Linked DNA regions of Marichromatium purpuratum 984. The protein of the gene in region 1 interacts with the protein of each later gene in a pairwise test. Links are inferred from orthologs where the notes say so. Each region holds a gene or a part of one and is shown on either strand. Other genes may lie near its edges.

Region 1 (3,275 bases):
CCTTGCGCATCTTGCGGAAGTTCTCGCGCACTCGGTCGAAGACCACGATGGTGTCGTTGAGCGAGTAGCCGATCACCGCCAGCACCGCCGCCAGCACCGTCAGGTCGAAGCTGATCTGGAACAGCGAGAAGATGCCGATGACGACGATCACATCGTGCACCAGCGCCACCACCGAGCCGACGGCGAAGCGCCACTCGAAACGCAGCGCGACATAGATGAGGATGCCGATCAGCGAGAACAGCACCGCCAGTCCACCCTGCTCGCGCAGCTCCTCGCCGACCTGAGGTCCGACGAACTCCACCCGTCGCAGATCCACCTCACCTGCGGCGGCGGCACTCAACGCCTGGAAGACGCGATCGCTGAGTTGGGCGCTCGCCCCCTCGTCATCGCTCCCCGGCGCGAGTCGGATCAGCACGTCCTGACGCGAGCCGAAGTGCTGCACCGTGGCGCCGACGAAACCGCCGGCCTCGAGCGCGCCGGTGACCTCGGCGAGTTCGGTCGGGGTCTCGTAACCGACCTCGATCACGGTACCGCCGGTGAAGTCCAGCCCGAAGTCGAAGCCGCGCAGCAGCATCGACAGCAGCGCGATCACCAATACCGCGCCGGAGACGATCGCGGCTGCACGCCGCATGCCCATGAAGTCGATGTTCAGGGTCTTGGCCATAGCCTTGTTGCGCATGCCGATCTCCTCAGATGGCCAGTTTCTTGACGTTACGACGGCCATAGATCTGGTTGATCATGGCGCGCGAGCCGAGGATGGCCGTGAACATCGAGGTGACGATACCGATGAACAGGGTCACGGCGAAGCCCTTGACCGGGCCGGTACCGAAGCTGAACAGCACCACGGCGGCGATCAGGGTGGTGACATTGGCATCGACGATGGTCGAGAGCGCCTTGTCGTAGCCGGCGCGGATGCTCGCCTGCGGCGTGCTGCCGTTGCGGATCTCCTCGCGGATGCGCTCGAAGATCAGCACGTTGGCGTCCACCGCCATGCCCACGGTGAGCACGATGCCGGCGATGCCCGGCAGGGTCAGGGTCGCCTGCAGCAGCGAGAGCACCGCCACGATCATCACCAGGTTGACCACCAGCACCAGGTCGGCGACCAGACCGAACACCCGGTAGTAGAGCGCCATGAACAGCACTACCAGACCGAGACCGATCATCACCGAGCGGAAGCCCTGATCGATGTTGTCCTGACCCAGGCTGGGACCGATGGTGCGCTCCTCGACGATCTGGATCGGCGCGGCCAGCGCGCCCGAGCGCAGCAGCAGTGCGGTGTTGTGCGCCTCCTCGCTGCTGTCGAGCCCGGTGGTCTGGAAGCGGCGCCCGAAGGGCTCGCGGATGGTGGCAACGCTGATCACCTCCTCGACCTTGTGGGTGCGCTTGACCGGCTCGCCGTCGACCATCTCGGTGGTGGTGCGGTTTTCGATGAACACCACCGCCATCGGCTTGCCGACGTTCTCGGTGGTCACATCGCGCATCCGCCGCGCGCCCTGGCCATCGAGGTTGACGAACACCGCCGGGGAGCCGCTCTGACCGTCGAAGCCTGCCGAGGCGTCGGTGATCTGGTCACCGGTGACGATCACCCGGCGCTTGAGCAGGATCGGCACGCCATCGCGATCGCGATAGAGCCGGCTGCCCACCGGCACCCGCCCGGAGACGGCATCGGCGACGCTGTGCTCGGTGTCGACCAAGCGGTACTCGAGGGTCGCGGTGGCGCCGAGGATCTCCTTGAGCCGGCCGGGATCTTGAGCGCCGGGCAGCTGCACGACGATGCGCCGCTCGCCCTGACGGGCGATGCTCGGCTCGGCCACGCCGAGGGCGTTGACGCGGTTGCGCAGGGTGGTGATGTTCTGCTTGAGGGCGAAGTCCTTGATCTGCTCCTGCTCGGCCGGCTGCAGCTCGGCGCGGATCAGATAGGTGCCGCCCTGCTCGGCGCTGGCGAGCGCGAGGGCGCGGAATTCACGCCCGAGCAGCTTGTCGGCCGCGGCGCGCGCCTCCTCGTCCTTAAACTTGACGAGGATCTCGCCACCGTCGCGCAGCACGGTCAGGTAACGCACCTTGTGCTCGCGCAACTGGGCGCGGATATCGCCGACATAGCGCTCCAGCGCCTGATCGAGCGCGCTCTCCATGTCGACGTCGATGACCACGTGGATACCGCCACGCAGGTCGAGTCCGAGCGACATCGGGTTGAGCCCGAGCGCGCGCATCCAGCCCGGCAGATCGGCCGAGAGGGTCAGCGCGGTGCGATAGCGCTCGGCGAGGGTACGCTCGATCGTCTCCTGACCGGCCAGCTGTTCACCGGAGAGGGCAAAGCGCGCCAACAGCCGACCGTCCTCGGTCAGCTCGACGTCCTTGTAGGGAACCCCGGCGTTGTCGAGCACGGCGCGCACCTCGTCGATGCTCGCCTCGGTCACCTCGGCGCCACGCGCGGCGGTGATCTCGATCGAAGGGTCCTGAGAGAACAGGTTCGGCATCGCCAACAGCAGGCCGAGCAGGACCACGCCCAGGATCAGTAGATTCTTCCACAGGGGGTATCGGTTCATTGCATGTCCAAGTGCAAAGGCATTGGGGATGCCACTGCGCGCAACGGAAAAACGGGGACGCGGATCGCACGCCGATCCAGGGCTGGGGGCGAGATCCGCGAGATGGGTCGCACACGACGACGCCCGAGGCCGATACCGGCCTCGGGCGTCCGCACGATCTTAGAGATCCTTCAGCGTGCCCTTGGGCATCACCGATTCGACGGCCTGGCGACGCACCTTGATCTGAACGCCATCGGCGATCTCGACCAGGATGAAGTTGTCGCCGAGATCGGCGATGCGCCCGGCGATACCGCCGAGCGTGACCACCTCATCGCCCTTGGCCAGGGCCTCGACCATCTTGGTGTGTTCCTTCTGCCGCTTCGCCTGAGGGCGGATCAGCAGGAAGTAGAAGACGACGGCGAACAGCACCAGCGGCAGCAGGGCCATGAAGGAGTCGCCGCCGGTGGCGACCGCTGCTTCACCCTGGGCGAGGGCGTCGGAGATAAAGAAGCTCATATCGGTTCCTTCGGCGATTGGATCGATCTCACCCGATCCAGTGGATGTGGAAACGGACCGACGCGGCCTGGACCGCGCGATCGCGGAAATTCCAGCGCGCGATTATCGCACAGCGCCGGCCAAGATACAGCGTCGCCACCGATCGCGCCGGCGAGGCGTGCGCGCGGCGACGACGCACAGCATCAATCCGTCTGGGCGCGCAGCGCCTTGAACTCGGCGACGAACTCGACCAGC
Region 2 (3,312 bases), 1.9 Mb from region 1 along the record:
GTGCAAGCACACCGGTTGGCTCGAGGTCTTGGGCTGCGGCATGGTCTACCCCGAGGTGTTCCGCCACGTCGGCATCGACCCCGACCGCCACCAGGGCTACGCCTTCGGCATGGGCGTGGAGCGGCTGGCGATGCTGCGCTACGGCATCGACGACCTCCGACTCTTCTTCGACAACGATCTGCGCTTCCTGCGACAGTTCGCCTGAGGCGCGCTGGAGCGCGCCGTGCGCCTGAGCCCAGGCGCGCGGCGCGCTCCGCTCGGGACGGCACCCGCGGGTGCCACGGAAAGCGCCGAGCCGCTCGGCCTTTCGCCAACATCTTCATCGAGGCCCCGGCACCGACGCGTGCCGGGACCGAAGCACAGGAAAGCGGGACATGCGATTCAGCGAGGCATGGCTGCGGGAGTGGGTCAACCCGCCGGTCGATACTCAGACTCTGGCCGATCAGCTCAGCATGGCAGGACTGGAAGTGGACGCGGTGGAGCCCGCCGCGGCCGCCTTCAGCGGCGTCGTGGTCGGTCTGGTGCAGGCGCTCGAACAGCACCCGGACGCCCAGAAGCTGCGCGTCTGCACCGTCGATGTCGGTGGCGACGCGCCGCTGCAGATCATCTGCGGTGCGGCCAACGTCGCCGTCGGCATGCGCGTGCCGGTGGCCACCATCGGCGCGCGGCTGCCGGGTGACTTCAAGATCAAGAAGGCCAAGCTGCGCGGCGTGCAGTCCTTCGGCATGATCTGCTCGGCGAGCGAACTCGGCCTCGCCGAGTCCTCCGAGGGCATCCTGCCGCTGCCCGAGGACGCGCCCATCGGCACCGACTTCCGCGCCTGGCTGGGGCTCGACGACCACTGCATTGAGGTCGACCTGACCCCGGACCGCGGCGACTGTCTGAGCATCGCTGGGCTCGCCCGCGAGGTCGGGGTGATCAACCGCACCGCGCTCACCCGCCCCGATTTCGCCCCGGTCGCGCCCGTCTGCGACGATCGCGTCGAGGTCCGCCTGCTCGCCGAGGAGGCCTGCCCGCGCTATCTCTGCCGCGTGGTGCGCGGCATCGACACCAGCGCCGCCACGCCGATGTGGATGCAGGAGCGGCTGCGCCGCAGCGGCGTGCGCGCCATCTCCCCGGTGGTCGATGTCACCAACTACGTGCTGCTCGAACTCGGCCAGCCGTTGCACGGCTTCGATCTCGCTCGTGTCGAGGGCGAGATCCAGGTGCGCATGGCCGCCCCCGGCGAGCGCCTCGTGCTGCTCGACGACAGCGAGATCGAGCTGCGCGCCGACACCCTGGTGATCGCCGACGCCAGCCGTCCGCTGGCCGTCGCCGGCATCATGGGCGGGGCCGGCTCCGGCGTCGGCGCGGAGACCCGCGACGTGCTCCTCGAGAGCGCCTTCTTCTCGCCGCTGGCCGTCAGCGGCAAGGCGCGCAGCTACGGCCTGCACACCGACTCCTCGCACCGCTTCGAGCGCGGCGTCGACCCCGAGCTGCAGCGCCAGGCGATCGAGCGCGCCACCGCGCTGCTGTTGGCGATCGCCGGCGGCACCCCCGGCCCGGTGGTCGAGGCGGTGGCCGAGTCGGCGCTGCCGCAACGCGCCGCGCTCACCCTGCGCGAGGCGCGGGTGGGGCAGGTGCTCGGCGTCGAGCTGGAGCGCGAGACCATCGTCGACATCCTCGAGCGTCTCGGCATGACGCTCGAGACGGTTGAGGGCGGCTGGCGCGTCACCCCGCCGAGCGCGCGTTTCGACCTGCTCCACGAGGTCGACCTGATCGCCGACATCGGGCGTATCTACGGCTACGACAACATCCCGGTGCGCCAGGCCACCACCAGCAGCGCCATGCGCCCGGTGCCCGAGGGCGCCTTCGAGGCCGATCGCGCGCGACTCGCGCTGGTCGATCGAGGCTATCACGAGGTCATCACCTACAGCTTCGTCGCCCCCGAGCTGCAGGCGCGCATCGACCCCGAGCGCGAGCCGCTGAAACTCGCCAACCCGATCAGCAGCGAACTCTCCTGCATGCGCACCAGCCTGTGGCCAGGTCTGCTGCAGTGCGCCCGCCACAACCAGGCGCGCCAGCAGGCGCGGGTGCGTATCTTCGAGAGCGGGCTGCGCTTCATCCCCGAGTCCGAGGGGCTGGCCCAGCGCGAGGCCATCGGTGGCCTCAGTCTCGGCGCGGTGGCGCCCGAGCAGTGGGGGCAGGGTGAGCGCGCGGCCGACTTCTTCGACCTCAAGGCCGACGTCGAGGCGCTGCTCGCGCTCACCGGCGCGCCCGAGCGCTTCGCCTTCGTCGCCGCCGTCCACCCGGCGCTGCACCCGGGGCAGAGCGCGCGCATCGACTGCGACGGCGCGCCGATCGGCTGGATCGGCATGCTCCACCCGGCGCTCGCCGCCGAACTCGACCTCGACGGCAACGCCTTCCTCTTCGAGCTGGAACTGGCCCCGCTGGATCTCGGCGTCGCGCCGCGCTTCAGTCCGATCTCGCGCTTCCCCAGCATCCGCCGCGATCTCGCCATCGTGGTCGATGCCGAGGTCGACTTCGCCGCCGTCGCCGCCTGCGCCCGCGCCGCCGGCTCCGAGCTGCTGCGCGACCTGGTGCTGTTCGACGTCTACGCCGGCGACAACATCGAGAAAGGACGAAAAAGTCTGGCTTTGGGATTGATTTTACAGGCTTCTTCTCAGACACTTACCGAAGAAGTGATCGACGACGCGGTGGGCCGCATCCTGGCCCGGTTGACGTCCGAACTTGACGCACGATTGAGGGATTGACGGTATGGCTTTGACCAAAGCCGACATGGCTGAACATCTGTTCGACGAATTGGGGCTCAACAAGCGCGAGGCCAAGGACATCGTCGAGATGTTCTTCGAGGAGATCCGCACCGCGCTCGAGCGCGGCGAACAGGTCAAGCTGTCCGGGTTCGGCAATTTCGATCTGCGCGAGAAGAAGGAGCGCCCCGGCCGCAACCCCAAGACCGGGGAAGAGATCCCGATCACCGCGCGTCGCGTCGTCACCTTCCGTCCAGGCCAAAAGCTCAAATCGCGGGTGGAAGCCTATGCCGGAAACGAAAGGTAGCGTCGGCAGCCAGGGGGAGGGCGAACTCCCGCCCATCCCCGGCAAGCGCTATTTCACCATCGGTGAGGTCAGCGAGCTGTGCGGCGTCAAGCCGCACGTGCTGCGCTACTGGGAGCAGGAGTTCCCCCAGCTCAAACCGGTGAAACGGCGCGGCAACCGCCGCTACTATCAGCGCCACGACGTGCTGATGGTGCGCCAGATCCGCAACCTGCTCTACGACCAGGGTTTCACCATCGGTGGCGCCCGTCAGCAGCT

The links.
Region 2: the proteins of secD (region 1) and pheT interact in binary tests that used the Escherichia coli proteins (3 or more experiments, as listed by UniProt). The link is inferred for Marichromatium purpuratum 984 from one-to-one orthologs.

The regions. Positions count from the first base shown.
Region 1 is NZ_CP007031.1:3,108,927-3,112,201, forward strand. What follows is about bases 119-3,080. They hold secD (protein translocase subunit SecD), read right to left. Parts: upstream 2,547-3,080; coding sequence 690-2,546; downstream 119-689. Other genes in these bases: secF (protein translocase subunit SecF), read right to left, coding at 119-679; yajC (preprotein translocase subunit YajC), read right to left, coding at 2,706-3,041. Also shown: more of secF, read right to left, coding at 1-118; tRNA guanosine(34) transglycosylase Tgt, read right to left, coding at 3,224-3,275. UniProt on the Escherichia coli protein: Part of the Sec protein translocase complex. Interacts with the SecYEG preprotein conducting channel. SecDF uses the proton motive force (PMF) to complete protein translocation after the ATP-dependent function of SecA.
Region 2 is NZ_CP007031.1:1,206,385-1,209,696, forward strand. What follows is about bases 65-3,063. They hold pheT (phenylalanine--tRNA ligase subunit beta), read left to right. Parts: upstream 65-374; coding sequence 375-2,753; downstream 2,754-3,063. Other genes in these bases: pheS (phenylalanine--tRNA ligase subunit alpha), read left to right, coding at 65-205; ihfA (integration host factor subunit alpha), read left to right, coding at 2,758-3,057; MARPU_RS05495 (MerR family transcriptional regulator), read left to right, coding at 3,038-3,063. Also shown: more of pheS, read left to right, coding at 1-64; more of MARPU_RS05495, read left to right, coding at 3,064-3,312.